DNA from 3 places in the Viridibacillus sp. FSL E2-0187 genome. Region 2 is predicted to be linked to each of the others. Evidence: riboswitches for the same ligand, from Rfam matches in the RefSeq annotation. Region 2 holds a riboswitch; each other region holds the start of a gene.
The links. A riboswitch is a leader RNA that binds a small molecule or an ion and turns the genes downstream of it on or off. The one in region 2 is predicted to bind lysine.
Positions count from the first base shown of each region.

Region 1: linked by a shared signal. The riboswitch ahead of MHH85_RS18395 (amino acid permease) and the one ahead of MHH85_RS03065 (aspartate kinase) in region 2 are both predicted to bind lysine.
Region 3: linked by a shared signal. The riboswitch ahead of MHH85_RS19705 (transporter substrate-binding domain-containing protein) and the one ahead of MHH85_RS03065 (aspartate kinase) in region 2 are both predicted to bind lysine.

Region 1 is NZ_JBBOVG010000001.1:3,791,917-3,798,137, forward strand. Features, by position in the region: gene MHH85_RS18395 (amino acid permease) at 1-1,390, opposite strand, end outside; lysine riboswitch at 1,498-1,676, opposite strand; gene MHH85_RS18400 (aminoglycoside 6-adenylyltransferase) at 1,800-2,666, opposite strand; gene MHH85_RS18405 (CynX/NimT family MFS transporter) at 2,814-4,031, shown strand; gene MHH85_RS18410 (VOC family protein) at 4,251-5,060, opposite strand; gene MHH85_RS18415 (M20 metallopeptidase family protein) at 5,073-6,221, opposite strand, start outside.
Region 2 is NZ_JBBOVG010000001.1:637,400-645,112, forward strand. Features, by position in the region: gene MHH85_RS03035 (TetR/AcrR family transcriptional regulator) at 90-671, shown strand; gene MHH85_RS03040 (enoyl-CoA hydratase) at 776-1,549, shown strand; gene MHH85_RS03045 (electron transfer flavoprotein subunit beta/FixA family protein) at 1,574-2,347, shown strand; gene MHH85_RS03050 (electron transfer flavoprotein subunit alpha/FixB family protein) at 2,380-3,357, shown strand; gene trxA (thioredoxin) at 3,552-3,866, shown strand; gene uvrC (excinuclease ABC subunit UvrC) at 4,091-5,866, shown strand; lysine riboswitch at 5,926-6,107, shown strand; gene MHH85_RS03065 (aspartate kinase) at 6,232-7,464, shown strand; gene MHH85_RS03070 (YslB family protein) at 7,525-7,713, opposite strand, start outside.
Region 3 is NZ_JBBOVG010000002.1:108,331-116,043, forward strand. Features, by position in the region: gene MHH85_RS19680 (FecCD family ABC transporter permease) at 1-996, shown strand, start outside; gene MHH85_RS19685 (YeiH family protein) at 1,231-2,232, opposite strand; gene MHH85_RS19690 (LysR family transcriptional regulator) at 2,345-3,235, shown strand; gene MHH85_RS19695 (amino acid ABC transporter ATP-binding protein) at 3,294-4,031, opposite strand; gene MHH85_RS19700 (amino acid ABC transporter permease) at 4,054-4,797, opposite strand; gene MHH85_RS19705 (transporter substrate-binding domain-containing protein) at 4,861-5,715, opposite strand; lysine riboswitch at 5,852-6,033, opposite strand; gene MHH85_RS19710 (hypothetical protein) at 6,152-7,600, opposite strand.

The DNA.
Region 1 (6,221 bases), 3.2 Mb from region 2:
ACCAAATGGCTAAGAAAATTGGTAATCCGATATATGAAACAAGGATACCGTACCAATCGATATGGTCACCTGTGAATGCTGTATAGTTTTGACCAACAACAACAATTGCACAAAGTACAAAGGCAAAGATTGGACCGAATGGGAACCATTTTGCTTTATAAGGTAATTCGTTTAAATCGCGACCTTGTATGATATACGCTTTACGGAATCGGTAATGACTTACTGCGATACCTAGCCAAGCTACAAATCCACACATACCTGAAGCATTTAGCAACCAAATGTAGACAACACCATCACCAAAGAATGAAGCGATGAATGATACACAAGCAACTAAACAAGTTGCTACTAATGCAGCCATTGGAATTCCACGTTTGTTTAGTTTAGTAAACATTTTTGGTGCTTTACCATCTTTAGCAAGCTCCCAAAGCATACGTGATGATGCATATAAACCAGAGTTACCTGAAGATAAAATAGCCGTTAAAATGATCGCATTCATCACTGAAGCTGCAAACGCGATACCTGCATTTTCAAATACTAATGTGAACGGACTAACTGTAATATCACTACTAGCTAAACGTTCATCAGTAAATGGAATTAATAAGCCAATCGCTAAAATTGCTAAAATGTAGAATAAAAGGATACGCCAGAAAACTTGACGAACAGCTTTCGGAATATTTTTTCCTGGATCATCTGTTTCACCCGCAGTAATCCCAAGTAGTTCAGTTCCTTGGAATGAGAAACCTGCTGCTAAGAAAATACCGAACATTGCGAAGAAACCACCATGGAATGGACCATCTTCAATGAAGAAGTTTTTGAATCCAACTGGGTCTTGTCCACCCATTAAACCAAATACCATCAAGAAACTAACGATGATAAAGACAATAATTGTAACGACTTTAATTAGTGAAAACCAATATTCACTTTCACCAAAGCTTTTAATCGATAAGACATTCAAAGTGAAGATGACTACTAAAAATCCTGCTGTCCAGACAAATGATGATACGTCTGGGAACCAAAATTTCATAATTAGTGATACCGCTGCAATTTCTGCTGCAATCGTAATTGCCCAGTTATACCAGTAGTTCCAACCAAGAGCAAAGCCAAGCGCTGGGTCAACGAATTTAGATGCGTAAGTACTAAATGAACCTGATACAGGCATAAATGCTGCCATTTCCCCTAAACTTGTCATTAAGAAGAACACCATAATACCAATTAAAGAATATGCTAATAACGCTCCACCTGGACCCGCTTCGTGGATAGCTCCACCACTTGCTAAGAACAGCCCTGTACCGATTGTTCCTCCAAGTGAAATCATCGTCACGTGACGACTTTTCAATCCTCTATTAAGACCTTGCGTTTCTACGCTTTGGCCATTATTTTTATTACTCATTAAGAATCTCCTCTTTCCATTTTTCATTGCAAGAAGGTTAACTTGATGTCATAAAAAATACCATCACAAGGAATATGCGATGGTATCGAAACATGCCCATCAACCTTGATAAAGATAGCTCAACACGCCTGCTAAGACGTGACAGTTCTGCACCTTTCGGCAACAGCCCCAATGATTATAAGAAAAAGCTTATAATCACTTCGGCGATATTCCCTTTCAAATAGAATCCCCGACGCTTTTCGTCTCATCCATTTTACTTTTTAATACCGCGACCTCTACCTCATCGAATGGATGAGGCATTGCAATATATTAATTTAATATGTCCCCATTATAATACAAGAGTGTTCTATATTCAAGATGTAAATTTTCTTGAATATTAAAACAATTTAAGTCAATTTTTGTTAAGACTTCAAAATATAACTTTCGCATCATTCGGTAGATTTTGAATATGTTTTAAGTAATTGAGCACTTTCTCACTTTCTCCATAACTTTGAAATGAAAGCATATTAGCAACATTTGTTGCTGTACTTTGGAACAATTCACACATAGTAAATAGTGCTTGCCATGCTGAATCATAACTAGCATTGTTATATGTTGCGAGTAACTGCTCCCACACTTCTTTTGGTAACAGATACTCTAGGTCCTTGCCATTTTTACCAACGCTTCTAGAAAAGTCTGATTGCACTCCGACTTGCCATGAAAGCATTTGAATCAGCATTTCACGCGTATTATTAAAATGTGCTTGTGCATAGAGCATTTCTTTTCTCCATAAACCTTTCGCAATATATGTAGAAACCCACCAAAATTCATTGCAACAATCCTTATAATGTTCTTCTGTTGGGCATTGTACCCAATAATTGACGTCTGTTGGTGGAGGGAGTTTAGGAAGCGAACCATCTTTATCTAACAAAATAGTAGTTAAACTATCTTCTTTACAATATGCTTCTTGTTCTTCGACAGGGATAAGCATCAAATCTATTCGGTTCCCATCTGAAAATTGCATCAAATATGTATAGCGCCCGCCCAGTTCAGGTGGAAACAACACCATATCTTCTGGCGTTTGCATAATGATTCTCTCTCCAAAAATATCTACCCAATGAGGATTATTAGTAATTGATTTAATATCCGTCACAATATAAACGATATCAAAATCTTGAAAGGGATCCTTTTTTACATTAATATTTGTTCTTGAACCATTCATACAAACGGCACGTACGCGCTCATCATTTTCCGCTACACCTAGGATTAAATCCATCATTTGTTGCGCTGTTCTCATCATCAATACCCCCATATTAAATTGGCAATTTTATTTTGAATCACCTTATTATAATTATCCATTTTCTTTGATATAATTAACCTTTGTCAATTAGTGGGTTTAAAATATTATAAGATTCATAAATATATGTAATAGGAGGCGTTACAATTGGCAACAAATCAAGCTGTTCAAAGTGAAAACAAAATAAAATGGAATCGTAATGTTTGGTTACTTGTAATTGGGATTATTTTCATCGCTTCTACATTACGTGCTCCTTTAACATCTGTAGGTCCAATCATTTCATTTATTCGTGATGGCCTTCATATTTCAAATGTATTAGCAGGATTTATCACAACGATTCCCTTACTTGCTTTTGCCGTTATTTCACCATTAGCGCCAAAGTTCTCAAAGCGCTTTGGTATAGAACGTACTTTACTATTCTCAACAGCATTACTAGCTGTAGGGATTCTCACTCGGTCATTAGGCACGACATCCATGCTGTTATTAGGTACATCCCTAATCGGTGTGGCAATTGCTTTTGGAAATGTTCTATTACCAAGTTTGATTAAACTGAAATTCCCTTTACAAGTTGGATTATTAACAGGGTTATTCACAGTCTCAATGAATATATCGGCTAGCATTGCTGCTGGGATTAGTTATCCGCTCGCTAGCGGAGAACTCGGTTGGAGAATTGCACTAGGTATTTGGGTCATTTTAGCAATAATCGCTATTATTGTTTGGCTTCCACAAATTCGTAAAGCAAAGTCCGAATCAATTAATAACTCAGAAACTAATAGAGATCATGTCCCTCTTTGGAAATCACCTTTAACCTGGACAGTTACATTAGCAATGGGCCTCCAATCTCTCATTTTCTATACAACTGCTGCTTGGATTCCAGAAATGTTGCAGTCACAAGGAATGAGTGCAAATACAGCTGGATGGATGTTTTCATTTATGCAGTTTTCACAATTACCTGCTACATTTATGATTCCGATTATTGCAGGTCGTAGAAAAGACCAAAGACCTCTTGTTTTAGTTTTCGGTGTTCTTTATCTTATTGGCTTCGGAGGTATTTTAGCTGGATGGACCTCTTTAACAGTGTTGTGGATGATTTTACTTGGACTTGCAGGTGGTGCATCATTTAGTTTAGCTATGATGTATTTTTCATTGCGCACACGTACTGCTCATGAAGCAGCAGAATTATCTGGTACTGCTCAATCACTTGGTTATTTATTAGCTGCTATCGGTCCTGTTTTATTTGGCTATGTTCACGATATTACCAATAGCTGGACAACAGCTATCATTCTATTCATCATTACAGTTCTGCTATTAGTGGCAGTTAGTATGCATGCTGCAAAAGAAGGTTATGTTACACCCGAAAAATAGAGCAAACTCCGAGCTTACATTAGCTCGGAGTTTTTTATTTTACTAAAAGCAAGGTATGCATCCCCAACTTAATACTCTCAACAAAACAAGCCAAAGAAAAAAAGCTATTAGATAGTTTCGAACACTACATAATAGCTTTTAATACTTATTGTCGTTATACCTGCTAGCTTGATATTTTTTCTCCACTTTAAGCCACACAAATACAATTATTTATATAAATTACTTTTCAAAATGATAGCGACCGTTAAATAAATCAAATGTGACTGGTTCTTTAGCTCCTGAGAAGTTAACTTGGAATGGACATTCTCCTAGTTCTGCTAATACTTTTGCAACAACTCCCTCTCCAATAGGGCTAGCAAAGTATAAGTCACCGCCAGCTAATGTAAGAACCTGTACAATAGCATTCAACTCCGGATCGACATACGCTTCTGCAACCTCTAACCCTAAATATCGAGACCATTTTTCAGCAGTTTTTTCAGCATCTATGACTGCAAAAGTAACACCTGCAAAGTCCAACTTTTCTGGTTGCTTTCCAATGACTCCTTTTTCAACTTGCTCCTGTCTACGCTTATCATCATTATCATCCCATTGAATAATAAATGGCAATTGAAGAGAGTCATTTTCTTCTCCAACGTATAGTAATTGCCAGCTAATAATACTGCCATCTGGTCGTTTTCTGTTCATTGGTACTGGACCATTTACTGATAAACCTTGCTCTTTTAAACTTTTTGCTACCCCTTCAATATCCGTTGTGCGAGCTGCAAATCTTACGAAACCTTCTTTGAATTTGTTATTTACTACTGTTTCAATAAGACTGTGATGTAAATGTTCTGCCCCTGCTACTAGCTCCCTATCGTATGTACCAAGGTACTCTATATAACTTAGATCAAAGTAGCTAAGCGCATTGTACGTTCCTCGCCCTTCATGAACGCCTCCTTCAACAGCGTGAATTCCTTTATTTTTTAATAATGTTATTACTTCTTTTGGTTCATCTACAAAATGTACTAAGTGATCAAAAGATAATGTCATGTTCAAATCCCCTTATTTAAATAAATAATGTGAAACGATTTTCACAAAAGCTTTCTCTATTGTTAATAACGCTCTTTCATCAAAGTCGAATTTCGGATGATGATGTGCAAAATGAGTTCGTTCATCGTCATTGCGTGAGCCTGCTTTAAAATAAGTACCTGGTTTTTCATTTAAAAAATACGCGAAATCCTCTCCACCCATTGACGGTTCAAATTCAATTACAGAATCTGTACCGAATTCCACTTCAAATAATTCTTTCACAAGCTCTGTTTCAGTTGGATGATTGTAAAGGGCTGGATAGCCATGTAAATAATCAATTTCATATGTTGCATGTGCTGATTCCGTTACTCCTTTGACGATTGAGTAGATTTCTTCTTTTACCTTATTACGAACTTCATCCGTCATTGTACGAACCGTTCCTTCAATAATTGCCGAGTCAGCAATAATATTAAAAGCACTTCCTGCGTGGAATACACCAACTGTCACTACCGCTGCATCAAATGGATTTAAGCGACGACTGACAATTTTTTGCAACGCTCCAACGATTTCACTACCTACAACAATTGAGTCGATGGACTGCTGTGGTTTCGCACCATGGCCTCCTAATCCTTGAATTTTAATCGCGAATTTATCAACGGCAGCCATTTTAAAACCATCCCCAACAGATACCTTTCCAACAGGTGAACCTGAATCTAAATGCGCACCAAATACATAATCGACATCCTTCAATACTTCTTCTGCAATCATGAATTTCGCACCACCAGGAGGTTTTTCCTCCGCATGTTGGAAAATAAAAATGATATTACCGTGCAGATGCTCTCTGTAATGACTTAGTGTTTTCGCTGTCGCAAGTAATGCGGTCGTGTGTCCATCATGACCACATGCATGCATGACACCCTCTTTTTGAGATTTGTATGCAACTTCTTTTAAATCTGTAATAGGTAATGCATCAAAATCGGCTCTTAAAGCGATTGTTTTACCTGCTTGATCTCCTTTCAAAATACCAATTAAACCATTTCCTCCTATCCCTTTTTTCACCTCTAAACCGAAGCTCTCAAGTTTTTCTGCAATAAATTTTGCAGTTTCATATTCTTCAAAAGATAACTCTGGATGCTCATGCAAATATCTCCTCCATCCAACAATTTCATCAAAACCTTGATC
Region 2 (7,713 bases):
CGGCTTGACAAGTGTAAAATGAAATTATAAGATGAAAATATGAATGAATAGTCATTCATATTTTCATTTTTTATATGGTGGTGATCGTATTGAAGAAAGATAAACCGAAGTATAGACAAATTATCGATGCGGCCGTTATTGTAATTGCGGAAAATGGTTATCACCATGCACAAGTTTCCAAGATTGCTAAACAGGCAGGCGTCGCTGATGGAACAATCTATTTATACTTTAAAAACAAAGAAGACATATTAATTTCAGTATTTAAGGAAAAAATGTCTGTGTTTGTAGAAAATTTACAGTGTATAATTAGAGATGGAAAGTCATCGTCTGAAAAGTTAAATGCGATGATTGAGAATCATTTCCGGGTACTAGCAGGAGATCATCATTTGGCTACAGTTACTCAATTAGAGCTTCGTCAGTCTAATAAAGATGTTCGTCTCAAAATTAATACGATATTAAGAGAGTATTTAATATTACTTGATGAAATATTAGTAGAAGGTATGGAGACGAAAGAATTCAATCCAGAGATGGATCTACGACTTGCTCGTCAGCTCATTTTTGGAACGATTGATGAAGTAACAACATCGTGGGTCATGAATGATCATAAATATGATTTAACTGCGCTAGCACCAAAAGTACAACATTTAATACTCAATGGAATAAAAGCATAGGCAATTGTAAAAATCAATTGGTTGAATTGGTAGTAGCCAATCCATTGCTTCGATTCAACTAGGAAACTACTTACATAGCCAAATGCAAAGGGGGAAATGGGAGTATGGAATTTTTACGTTGGACAGTTGAAGATGGGGTTGCAATTGCAACGATTCAGCGCCCACCTGCTAATGCTTTATCGCGGGGTCTAATTTTAGAAGTAAATGAACTTTTAACTGCTGTAGAGCACGATGATTCAGTCCGAGTCATTGTATTGCATGGAGAGGGAAGATTCTTCTCAGCAGGTGCAGATATTAAAGAATTTACAGATGTTACATCAGGTGCTGAATTTGTAAAATTATCTGCTAATGGACAAGATGTTTTTGAACGTTTAGAGAAATTCTCTAAGCCAGTTATTGCTGGAATTCATGGCGCTGCTTTAGGTGGGGGACTTGAGCTAGCGATGAGCTGTCATTTCCGCTATGTGACTGAAAACGCGAAATTAGGATTACCTGAATTACAATTAGGGTTAATTCCTGGTTTTGGTGGTACACAGCGTTTACCTCGATATGTTGGGGTAGCAAAAGCAGCAGAAATGATGTTCACTAGTGATCCAATATCAGGAACTGAGGCTGTCAAGTGGGGCTTAGCAAATGCTGCCTTCTCTGATGAGGAGTTACTACCTCAAACGATTGCGACAGCGAAACGTATTGCGAAGAAAAGCTCAGTTGCTCTAAAAGCTGCGATTGATATGATGCAATATGCTAAACATACTTCATTCTATGAAGGCATTGAAGCTGAGGCAAAAGCTTTTGGAACCGTTTTCATGTCTGGGGATGCCAAAGAAGGTATCCAAGCATTCATCGAAAAACGTGAACCAACTTTCACAGGAAAATAAAAATAGTATTAGGAGGTTAGTTGAATGAACATTTTTGTATTAGTAAAACGTACTTTTGACACAGAAGAAAAGATTGTTGTAACTGGTGGGGCAATCCAAGAAGATGGAGCTGAATTCATCATCAACCCATACGATGAATACGCAATCGAAGAAGCTATTCAAGTTCGTGATGCACAAGGCGGCGAAGTAACAGTTGTTACTCTCGGCGGAGAAGATGCAGAAAAACAACTCCGTACAGCTTTAGCAATGGGAGCTGATAAAGCAGTCTTAATCAACACTGAAGATGATTTAGATGAGCTTGATCAATTCTCAGCAGCATATATTTTAGCTGAATACTTAAAAGATAAAGATGCAGACCTTATTTTAGGTGGTAACGTTGCTATTGATGGTGGCTCAGGTCAAGTAGGTCCACGTGTTGCAGAATTACTAGGTATTAACTATGTAACAACAATTACTAAACTTGAAATCGATGGCAAAACAGCGAAAATCGTTCGTGACGTAGAAGGGGATTCAGAAGTTCTTGAAGCAGAATTACCACTTCTAGTGACAGCACAACAAGGTTTAAACGAACCTCGTTACCCATCTTTACCTGGTATTATGAAAGCGAAGAAAAAGCCTCTTGAAGAGCTAGAATTAGATGATTTAGATATTGACGAAGATGATGTTCAAGCAAAAACTACAACAGTTGAAATTTACTTACCAGCTCAAAAAGTAGCTGGACGTGTATTAGAAGGCGATTTATCTGATCAAGTGAAAGAGCTTGTTAGTCTATTACATTCAGAAGCGAAAGTCGTTTAAGCTGATTTTAAATTGTATGGGAGGGACATAACATGTCTAAAAAAGTATTAGTATTAGGTGAAGTACGCGAAGGAAGCTTAAGAAATGTATCATTCGAAGCTATTGCAGCTGCAAAAAAAGTGTCTGGTAGCGGAGAAGTTGTTGGCGTTCTAATCGGAGACGCTGTAGCGAATCTTGCCCAGGAACTTATTCAAAACGGTGCAGACCGTGTAGTGACTGTTGAACACCCACATTTAAAACAGTATACTTCTGACGGCTTTAGCCAAGCATTTATGGCAGTTACTGAGCAAGAGCAACCAGAAGCAATCGTTTTCGGTCATACTGCTCTAGGTAAAGATCTTTCTCCAAAACTAGCTAGTAAATTACAAAGTGGTTTAGTATCAGATGTTACAGATATTGAAGGGGAAGATGATGCAGTAGTTTTCATCCGTCCAATCTATTCTGGTAAAGCATTTGAAAAAGTGCAAGTGAAAGAAGGACTTGTGTTTGCGACAATCCGTCCAAATAACATTGCTCCTCTAGCAAAAGATGAATCTCGTTCAGGTGATGTGTCTTCAATTACTGTAGATATTACGAATCTACGTACTATTATTAAAGAAGTTGTTCGCAAATCAACAGAGGGCGTTGATTTATCAGAAGCGAAAGTAGTAGTAGCTGGTGGTCGTGGTGTGAAAAGCGAAGACGGTTTTGCGCCATTAAAAGAGCTTGCTAATGTACTAGGTGGCGCTGTCGGTGCTTCACGTGGAGCGTGTGATGCTGATTACTGCGATTATTCATTGCAAATTGGTCAAACTGGTAAAGTTGTTACACCGGATCTTTATATCGCTGCTGGTATTTCAGGAGCAATTCAACATTTAGCTGGTATGTCTAACTCAAAAGTAATCGTTGCGATCAACAAAGATCCAGAAGCGAATATCTTTAAAGTAGCTGACTACGGTATCGTTGGAGATCTTTTTGAAGTTATCCCGATGCTTACAGAAGAGTTCAAAAAATTATTAGTAAACGCATAAATAATTGCTTCTAAACCCTGTAAACGGTCATACTATTTACAGGGTTTTCTTTATCCAAGCATCCATACTAACGTGTGATAGACGTATTTTACTATCGTTATTGCAAAATAATGCTGTTATAAGCATAACAGTCGCTAGTGTTTTTCATCCATGCTATACTACCGTTATACGTAAGTTGAAGGAGGATATTTAATATGGCAATCGTACACGCAACAGATGAAAGCTTTTCACATGATATCGCAGAAGGTTTAGTACTAGTTGACTTTTGGGCAACTTGGTGCGGACCTTGTAAAATGATCGCTCCTGTTTTAGAAGAACTAGATTCTGAATTAAATGGTGCAGCTAAAATTGTTAAAGTTGATGTAGACCAAAACCAAGAAACAGCAAGCAAGTTCGGCATTATGTCAATTCCAACTCTTTTATTATTCAAAGACGGAGAGCCAGTTGATAAAACTGTTGGTTTCCAACCGAAAGAAGCATTAGCTGAATTCATTCAAAAACACGCTTAATCTTTGAAAAAATGAATATCAAACCGGGTTCCTACAATGGTTCCCGGTTTTTTTTACAATTATATAGAGATTAAAACTATTTTGTATAGAATTTAGATGCAGTGCCTAGCCCTCGAGCTCAAAAACTCATTTGATATGGAGGTTAAAGAGCAACCTATATGTCAATTCGTCTATGATTATCGGAACTGGCTAAGGTGCCCGCACTTTTCTAAGAAGGTGATAAGATGAACGAATTACTAAAGCAAAAGTTAGCCATTTTACCTGACCAACCTGGTTGTTATTTGATGAAGGATCGTCAAGGTACAATTATTTATGTCGGCAAAGCTAAAGTATTAAAAAATCGCGTACGTTCTTATTTCACAGGCAGCCACGATGGTAAAACGCAACGTCTTGTTAGTGAAATAGAAGACTTCGAATACATCGTGACATCTTCGGATTTAGAGGCGTTTATCTTAGAATTAAACCTCATTAAAACACATGATCCGAAATACAACATTATGCTGAAGGATGACAAGACGTACCCATATATTAAAATAACGAACGAGAAGCATCCTCGACTTCTTATAGTCCGCAAAGTAAAAAAAGATAATGGTAAATACTTTGGACCTTATCCAAATAGCTTTGCTGCAAATGAAACGAAAAAATTACTTGATCGTCTATATCCGCTAAGGAAATGTACAAATTTACCGAATCGAGTTTGCTTATATTATCATTTAGGACAATGTCTAGCTCCTTGTGTAAAAGAAGTTGAGAAAGACCAATATCAAGAGATAATTCAAGATATTACGAGTTTTCTCAATGGCGGCTACGGGGAAGTTAAAGAAGAATTAAATACAAAAATGCTCGATGCAGCTGAAAAATTAGAGTTCGAACGAGCAAAAGAATATCGAGATCAAATTACCCATATTGAAACTGTCATGGAACGCCAGAAGATTACGCTTACTGATTTAACTAATCGTGATGTTTTTGGTTATGCAGTTGATAAAGGTTGGATGTGTATCCAAGTATTCTTTGTACGACAAGGAAAGTTGATTGAAAGAGATGTTTCGTTATTCCCGATTTATAGAGACCCTGAGGAAGAATTCTTAACATTTGTGGGACGCTTTTATGAACAGGCAGAACATATCAAGCCGAAGGAAATCTTTATACCTACGAATATTGAAGGAGACCTTCTAGCTACAGTCCTTGATGTAAAAGTGACAATTCCTCAAAGGGGAAAGAAAAAAGAACTTGTTGATTTAGCGAGTAAAAATGCTCAAATTGCTATCTCTGAGAAGTTCCAGTTACTTGAGCGTCAAGAAAAAAGGACAATAGGTGCCTGCGAAGAATTGGGAAATGCGATGAATATTGCGATACCGCTTCGCATAGAATCATTTGATAACTCTCATATTTTCGGTGCGGATGCCGTTTCAGCAATGGTAGTTTTTATTGACGGTAAGGCGAGCAAAAAGGATTATCGAAAATATAAAATTCAGGTTGCTGCAAAGCATGACGATTACGGTGCAATGCGAGAAGTTATTCGCCGAAGATATACTCGAGTATTAAGAGATGGCTTGCCTTTACCCGATTTAATCGTTATTGATGGTGGGAAAGGACAAATGGAAGTGGCAAGAGAAATCTTAGAAGATGAGCTTGGTTTAGATATTCCTATTGCAGGTTTAGCAAAAGATGATAAACACCAAACTTCTCAATTGCTGTACGGCTCGCCGCCAGAAATTATTCCATTGAAGAGAACGAGTGAAGCATTTTATCTTTTACAAAGAATTCAAGATGAAGTTCACCGTTTTGCTATTACCTTTCATCGCCAATTACATGAGAAGAATGCCATTACATCTGTTCTTGATGAAATTGAAGGGATTGGTCCAAAACGAAAGCAACAGCTTCTCAAACAATTTGGATCCGTGAAAAAAATTCGTGAGGCAACATATGAAGAATTAATTGCTGCGAATGTACCAAAAAAACTAGCTCAAACCATATTTACTCATTTTTCTGAAAAATAAATTGTAGTAATCTGAAAATTATGTTAAGGTAACATTACTATTATAAATAATCACTATTTAGTGATGATAGAGGCGCGGATTTCAAGAGTAATTAGCAAGAGGATGAGTAGATCCTATGACTGCTGATGAAAGGGGAGGCCGCCGAAGTGGTAAATTGACTATTTCCAATTTATTACTGGTTCTACATTTAACAAGTGTAGAATTGTCAGATCCGTTTCGGTTCTGGAGGGCTATCTCACATGAATGTTCTTTTGAACGTGCATGCTATGAGGCGGCTTTTCACACGGAAACGTGTGAAAGGCTGCTTTTTTCATAAGATGTAATTGTGAATACGGTCGTCATAACAAATAAGGGAGAGGTTATGGGTGAGTTGTTTAGTTTTCAAATTTGGTGGTACATCAGTTGCAACGATTGAACGCGTATTGCATGTGGCAAAGCGCATTCAGAAAGAGAAAGAAAAGGGCTATGACATTGTCGTAGTTGTTTCAGCAATGGGCAAAACGACGGATAAGCTAGTAGAGATGGCACATGAAATTATGCCAAATCCATCGAAACGAGAAATGGATACGCTCTTAACAACAGGTGAGCAGGTGACTATCTCATTATTATCGATGGCATTGCAAAATTTAGGGCTATCAGCACAGTCCTTCACAGGTTGGCAAGCTGGAATCTTAACTGAAGGAATTCCAAGTGATTCTCGCATTGTTGAAATCCAATCTGAAAATGTGCGAAAAGCATTGGATAAAGGCCAGGTTGCGGTAGTTGCAGGTTTCCAAGGGGTTGATAGTAATAACAATATTACAACTTTAGGTCGCGGAGGATCAGATACGACAGCAGTTGCTTTAGCTGCAGCATTAGGTGCCGAGCGCTGTGATATTTATACAGATGTTGATGGTGTTTACACTTCAGATCCACGTTATGTTCCAAAAGCTCGCAAACTACAAGAACTGTCATATGATGAAATGTTAGAATTAGCAAATTTAGGAGCAGGTGTCTTACATCCACGTGCCGTAGAGTTTGCAAAAAACTACAATATCCCATTAGAAGTTCGCTCTAGTTATGTAGAAGATGAAGGGACAATTATGAAGGAGGAAGTTGAAGTGGAAAAAGATTTAGTTGTACGTGGAGTAGCGTTTATGTCAGATATTGTTCGTGTAACGGTAGGTTACGAGGGGAATTATAAAGGTTCTTTAGTCAATATTTTCACAGTTTTAGCTGATAATCATATTAACGTTGATATTATCGTCCAAACTATACTAGAAGGGGTAGAGCCTTCGGTATCATTTACTATTACAAAAGAGAATTTAGCAGATACCGCTAGAGTATTAGAAGCAAATAAATCTAAAATTGGTTATTGTCACGTAAATTACGAAGAGGATGTTGCTAAAGTATCGATTGTAGGTTCTGGTATGGTATCTAATCCTGGCGTAGCCGCAAAAATGTTCGATCGATTACATAAAGAAAACATTACATTAAAAATGGTAAGTACTTCTGAAATTAAAATTTCTGTTGTCATCCCACAAGAATCGATGTTATTGACTGCAAACGCATTACACGATGAATTTGAATTGGCAGCTAGTCTAGCGATCCAAGTTTAATTATATAAAATAATAAGAAGCTGACTAGCCATCTTGAATAGATATTTAGTCAGCTTCTTTCTATAGTTTGTCTTTTAGATCCCATTTAACATGGAATCGTACAAGCCCACGTTTTGCTTTCTTTTCGTCGTAGCATTCTGTTAAGAAACCACTGATTTTCTCTTGTTGAGCTGCTAGGAAACCACTTTCAAGACGGAAGCAACGTTTATCAAATTGCATAGCCTCAGGATCTCCAGTGAGAGTGTAAAA
Region 3 (7,713 bases), on a different contig from region 2:
CATTTGATTAGAAGACAACGATTAATCATATTTATACTATGCGCATTAATTATAGCTACATTTATTATCGGTTTAGGTATGGGAGCATCTTCAGTTTCATTCGACCGTATCATTCCAACTATTCTAGGTAACGGTACTTTCAAAGAAGAATTTGTTCTCTTTTCAATACGCCTACCTCGAATTCTTATTACTGTTTTAGCGGGTATGGCACTCGCATTATCTGGCTCCATTTTGCAAAGCATTACACGTAATGATTTAGCCGATCCAGGAATTATCGGGATTAATGCTGGCGCTGGAGTTGGCGTAGCTATTTTCTTTTTATTTTTCCCTGTTGATGTTGGTTCATTTATATATGTCTTACCGGCAGTCGCCTTTTTAGGTGCTTTGCTAACGGCTATATTGATATATGCATTTTCTTATAGTAAGAAAGAAGGTCTACAACCTGTACGCTTAGTTTTGGTCGGTATTGGGTTTTCAATGGCGCTTTCAGGCGTAATGATTGTTCTAATCTCATCAGCTGAACGTACAAAAGTGGATTTTATCGCCAAATGGTTAGCGGGAAATATATGGGGTAATGATTGGGCCTTTGTTTGGGCAATTTCACCTTGGCTTGTTATATTAATTCCTTTTACTCTTTTTAAGGCAAATAAGCTGAACTTACTAAACTTGAGTGAACCTGTTGCTATCGGAGTAGGTGTTTCACTTGAGAAAGAAAGAATTGTTTTACTGTTAACTGCGGTTGCATTAGCTGCTTCTGCCGTTTCAGTGACCGGCGGAATTGCCTTCATTGGTCTTTTGTCCCCTCACATTGCAAAAGCATTAGTAGGACCAAGAAATCAATTATTTATACCTGTAGCCATTTTAACAGGCGGTTGGCTATTACTACTGGCCGATACTATAGGTCGTAATATTATAAACTTTAGTAGCATTCCAGCAGGTATAATCGTATCTCTTATTGGGGCACCATACTTCATTTACCTGTTATTTAAAAAATAGACTTAAACCGCTCATTTAAGAGAGGTTCAGACTGTAGCTAAACTCGAAGAATTTCGAATTTGCCTACAGTCTTTTTTCTTTTATAAAAATATGGATGAATGCTACCTACTACCTTTGATTTCCGCTACGTGCGGACGCTTTTCGCTCCAATCAACTAAATACATTAATATTGCAGTCTGCTTTATATGACTCACCACTACCAATTTCTCAACTGAAAGTAGTAATGTCAGGGCATTAAAGCAACATGAATATTAGGATTAACGCTAAAATAATTTGGAATAGGCCAATACCACCTGCGTATGCAGATAATTTCCATCCATGCTGCGTTAAATCTTTTATATTTACACTCATACCAATACCTGCAAGTGCTGTGATTTCTAAATAGTTCCCAAAAACTTTAGTTGGATGTGTAATTGATGTTGGAAATAAAACAATACTATTGATTAGACACAATAATAAAAACCCTGCTACATACCAAGGGACTATTGAACGTATGTTGAATTTCCCTTTAGTGGCTTCTTGAACTTCTTGATTTGCCATCTTTATGCGTTTTAGAACAAAAACAACTAATGCTAAGAAAATGATTCTGCTGATTTTAAAAATTTCTGCCTGATCTTTCACTGCCTCGCCAACTATGCTCCCGCTGGCAACTACTTGCCCTACGGATTGTAATGTCCCACCGATCAAAGCTGAAGATGGGAGCACATTATTATGAAAAATGGTACTTGTGATGACAGGTAAAAGAATCATCATTACTGTACCTAGTAAATTAACAATTGTTATAGATACAGCCATATCTGATGTTTTTGCATTAATTGCTGGTGCTGTTGATGCAATTGCTGAAGACCCACAAACTGCATTACCACTCGCCATCAATAAACGAAAGTCCTCACCAAAACTTAAATATTTTCCCAACCAAATGACAAAAGCAATTGTCCCAGCCATTTGGATAAGTATAAAAGAGATACCCGTTAGCCCAATATTAAATAAAGAATTAAATGTTAACGTTGCACCCAATAAAATAATTGAATAGTACAGTAGGTTACTTTCTGAAAACTTTATTCCTGGTCTTAACATCGGGTTAGACCCAAACTTTAAATTGCCGACCAAAATACCTATTAATATAGCAAATAATCCACTGCCTAAACTTGGAAAGAAACGACCAAATACCATTCCAATAAAGGCGATAATAATACAAGTTATTAATCCAGGTAGAACATTTATTATTTTCTTCATATTTTAACCCCATTTATTTTTGTTTGTACCTAAACTTTACTGGAGAATTAATAATCAGTAAAATACAGATAAGTAATTATGACTATTAGTATTTCTAATAAGGGGGAATTTAATGTATTACGATGCCTTAAAGACATTCGTTGCTTTAGCGGATATAAAAAATTTTACGAAAACAGCTGAATACCTCCATATTTCTCAACCTAGCGTTAGTTTACACATAAAAAATTTAGAAACTGAGTTTAATACACAGTTATTTTTACGCTCACCTAAATCGCTAAAAATTACCCCATCTGGTGAAATTCTCTATGATCGCGCTAAACAAATGTTAGCCATTTATGATCAAACCAAATCGGATATTCTAACACTTCAAAATGAAATTAAAGGAAAACTGCTGATTGGCGCAAGCTTTACCATTGGCGAATATGTACTACCTTCATTACTCGTTACCTTACAACAAAAATATCCTGAACTTGACCTGGAAGTAATAATCGGAAATACGGATGAGATTGTTGAAGCTGTTCAATTGCTAAAGATAGATATCGGATTGATCGAAGGGCAAACAACCAATAAAGAGTTAATTGTAGAACCCTTTATGGAAGACGAGTTATTGTTAGTCGCCTCACCTTCACATGTACTTGCAAAAAAAGAAAGCATAACGATTCAAGATTTACATAATCACACGTGGCTAACTCGCGAGGAAGGCTCAGGTACGCGTAATTACTTACTTCATGTACTAGAATCTAATGGCATTAATATTAAATCGCTTATCTCTATTAGCAGTAATCAAGGATTAAAAGAATTTATGACTCAAGGAATTGATGGTCTTACACTTCTGTCAAAAAATGTTATTGAACATGAATTAAAAAGAGGGACACTCGCTGTTATCCGTCTAGAGGACCGTGTATTTAAACGGAGTTTTTCCTATGTATATTCACCAATTATGGGAAGTAAAAAGAATACCTCCATGTTTATAAAAGAAATCAACAATAAGTGGCATATATAAAAAGCCGTTCCTTATATCAAACGAATGATGTAGGAAACGGCTTTCTTATGCAATACCCCTATTGTTTAAACGTGCGCTTTAGAAATGCCTTTGTGCGTTCACTTTGTGGATGATTAAAGATTTGTTCTGGTGAACCTTCTTCCACTATGACCCCTTTATCCATGAAAACAACACGATCTGAAACTTCTCTTGCAAATTCCATTTCATGTGTCACGATTAACATCGTAAGACCTGTACCTGCTAATTCCTTCATAACCTTTAGAACTTCTCCAACCATTTCTGGGTCGAGTGCAGATGTTGGTTCATCAAAAAGTAATACATCTGGTTCCATAGACAGCGCTCTAGCAATAGCTACACGTTGCTTTTGACCACCTGATAATTGGTGTGGCTTCGCATTGACATAACGATCTAAACCAACAACCTTCAAGTACTTCATAGCAACATTCTCAGCATCACTTTTAGAGCGTTTTAAAACCTTTGTTTGACCTACAATACAATTTGTTAATACATTAAGGTTATTAAACAAATTGAATGATTGGAATACCATACCTAGTTTTGTACGATAATTATTTATATTATGGTTGTTATCTAGAATATTGTCACCTTGATAAACAATCTGTCCTCCACTTGGTCTTTCTAATAAGTTAATACAACGTAGAAGCGTAGATTTCCCTGATCCTGAAGAGCCGATGACACAGACAACTTCCCCTTTGTTTACAGAGAAATCAATGTCTTTAAGAACTTCATGAGTGCCAAAGGATTTGCTTAGATGTTGTATCTCGATTACATTTTTCATAAGTCTATCTCCTTTGCCCGCATCATGCTTTTTTGCCTTCCATTTGTTCTAGATCATCAATCATTTGATAGTTTTGTGGACCATCTAATCGTTTTTCAAAGTAGTGTAGAATTTTCGTCACTACGAATGTCATGATTAAGTATAAAATACATGCTACAAAGAATGACTCGAAATATCTGAAATTATTCCCCGAAACAGATTTTGTTTGGAAGTATAGTTCTGTAACCCCAATTACATTCAATACTGATGTATCTTTAATATTCATAACAAATTGGTTACCTGTTGCAGGTAAAATATTCCTTAAAACTTGTGGTAATACTACATGAATCATAGTTTGCCAATGATTCATGCCAATCGCTTGAGCTGCTTCAAATTGGCCTTTATCTACTGAGATAATGCCGCCACGTACAATTTCAGCCATATACGCTCCTGTATTAATAGCAACGATAAAAATTGCTGCAAACGTGCGGTCCATATCTACACCAAATGCTTGGGCAGCACCATAGAAAACTACCATTGCCTGAACAATCATTGGTGTACCTCGGAAAAATCCTACGTATATCCCAAGAATTATATTTATTAGTTTTAATACAATTCTTTTTAATCCTCTTTCAGGTTTAGGAATCGTATTAATAATACCGATAAGTAATCCAATGATTGCACCGAAAACAGTACCAAGTGTTGCAATTAATAACGTCATCCATGCCCCGCGAAGGAACATTTCCCAGTTTTCTGTTGCTATACTTATAATCCAATCAATACTCATACTGTTCCTCCTTCAAAAGCAGTAATACCGACTGCTTCATATGCAGCCGGTATCCGTCATACATTATTTTGCAGCTGGTTGGTTTGCAATCGCTTTATCCATAATTTCTGTACGCTCTTCTTCAGAGATACCTTTTAAAATTTCATTAATTTTATCTTTTAATTCGCTATCTTTTTCAATACCTACAGCAATTGCTGTATCTTCTTCAGACGCTTTAAAGCCATCTGTGAATTCAACCATTACAAATTTATCATTTGCAGCTGAAGAACTAATACCTTCTGGACGTTCAGATACATAACCATCAATCACACCTGATTCAAGTGCTACACGCATTGCAGGGAAGTTATCCATTGCAGCTTGTTTTTTAACACCAGTAATTTGATCTATTACATCATAGTGTGTTGTATTTAATTGACCTGTAATTTTGGCACCACTAAAATCTTGGATTGATTTAGCTTTCTCGTATTTACTGCCCTTTTTAACAACCATTACATAATTAGATGTATAGTAGTTATCAGTGAAATCAATTGTCTTTTTACGCTTTTCAGTTGGAGACATACCCGCCATAATTGCATCAATTTTACCTGAAGTTAATGAAGGTACTAGACCGTCCCATTCTGTTTTGACGATTACTAGTTCTTTTCCTAAAGATTCTGCAACTCTTTTTGCAATCTCAACATCATAACCGCCAGCATATTCTGCGTTACCAGAGATTTTCACGCCGCCGTTTGAATCATCCTTTTGTGTCCAGTTAAACGGAGGGTATCCCGCTTCCATACCAATTGTGAATGTTTCTTTTTTTGTTTCCCCTTCAGTAGATGCACCTGATCCCGAACCTGCATCTTTAGTCCCACAACCAGCTAATAGTAAAATAGCAAGTAGTGTCATAGCAGAAAAAATTGCCCATGTTTTTTTCATATTATATTCTCCCCCTCTAAATAATATCCTTAATTTTCTTCAAAATACTAAAAAAGGCTATTGTACGTATAAAAAACGCGCCCTGAGATGAACTCAGGTCGCATTGTACAATAGCCTAAATCCTCTACTTATCCCTTAATGAGATAGCTCAACTCAACGAACTAGGACGTTCATTGAGACAGTCCTGCAGTTATTAACTGCAGACCCAGCAAGTAACATCGAGTGTATTACAAACTTCGGCGACATCTCCTTCTCAATAGTTTCATAGTTTCTCAAGCTCCACTAAAGACTAATAGATATCGCGCCTCTACCTCACCTATTAAAAAGTGAGGTCGTATTCAATTATCATTGTACACAGTCTACAGTAACGAACTTTCACTGTCAACAACCATTTTGTTAAATACTCAGAATACTATTTTCTTTCTTACAACTAGTTTTAGCCTCTAATAAAATCTGATTCAGTGTACGTAACTTCACCTGTTGTAGCATTAATCTTATCAATTACACCATTTTCAGAAGGGGTGTTAACAGAATAATTTAAGCTATAGATTGTCATTTCATCATCTTCATCTATCTCTTCAAAACGTGAAAGTTTCATCTGCAAACTCTGTTTATATATAGCATCCGCTTCTTCCAATGTAATCAATGGTGTAGTACTAACACCTCGAATAGCCTCCATATTTAATGCACTATACAGACAAGAACGAATAATCCCAGTATGTATACCTACTTCAATTAGGACGGAGTATTTGTCTAATTTGTATTCATGGAAAAATGGGATAAAAGTAAACATAATCGTCGGCTCATCTTCATGTTCGTCTTCATGCTCGTCTTCATCATATTCGCCCACATTGAAGAAATCCTCATCTGTATCATCATCAAATTCTTCTGTATCATCATTCGACATAGATTGTTCTTCAAGCATGTATTTATAATGTATTTCACCAGCAATAATCTCTAAAAATTGCATTGCATTTTCTTTCAATTGCTCAAAAGGTAACTCAGTCTTTACTTCTGTATCCCATTCCACATTAGATTCATAGTTAGCACCCGCATCATCAAAATGTAGCACTTCGATTACAGCTTCTGCTTCTTCACCATTGGCATCTAACTCTTCCGCATCATACCAATATAAATTACCCTCTTCTTCACGTAATACATATTGATCGGTTGCACCTAATAATTTTGGCAATGCCTTTGTTACTTGAACAGGTGTAACAGCAAATTGTTCAAGCTTTGATTCACTGAACAACTGACTAGCTTTTTGAACTTCCCCGCCAACAGTAACACCTATATAATCTCGAATTGGTTGATAAACTAACTCAAATTCTCCTTGCTCTTCATTTTCTTCGATTCCTAATTCCACTAATGTTTCTTTACATAAAATTTCTCTTGCTTCAGCTTCTGTTACTTCTACTTTTGGATATGTAAGTTGATAATACTCTTGGAATATAGTAGCCGCTGTAATAGTACCGTATGAATTGATCTCTATAACTGCACCAGAATTAGGTAAAGGGAGTTTTAATTTTTTATCTATAGCTTCATAAACTACTAAATATTCCCCTTCGCCAATCTCAGAGAAATTACTAAATTGTACTGCTTCACGGCCGAAATCCTTCACAAAGGACTCTGTAATATGTAAAATTTCATCCATCCCAAGTTCTTCTAGACTTTCTAACTCTACATCGTTATTTTCTACTAATCTATCAAAATCAATATTGATGTTTGTCAGCTCTTTATCGTCCGTCACTTCAATATAACCGTATTTGACATCATTTCGTGCATCCAGTACTTCAATACTATCTTCCATCGTTTCATCCTCATTTATTACAATGGAAGGCTGTCCAATTAAATATTTCTTCAATTTCATTTCTATCTCTATCATACGATGCTCCCTTTCAAGAAATGTATTATTGTTACTATAATATTAACTTCTTAAACAGTGAATTACTATCAAATCGGACATAATATAAAAAAATTAACTACAAATAACGTCAT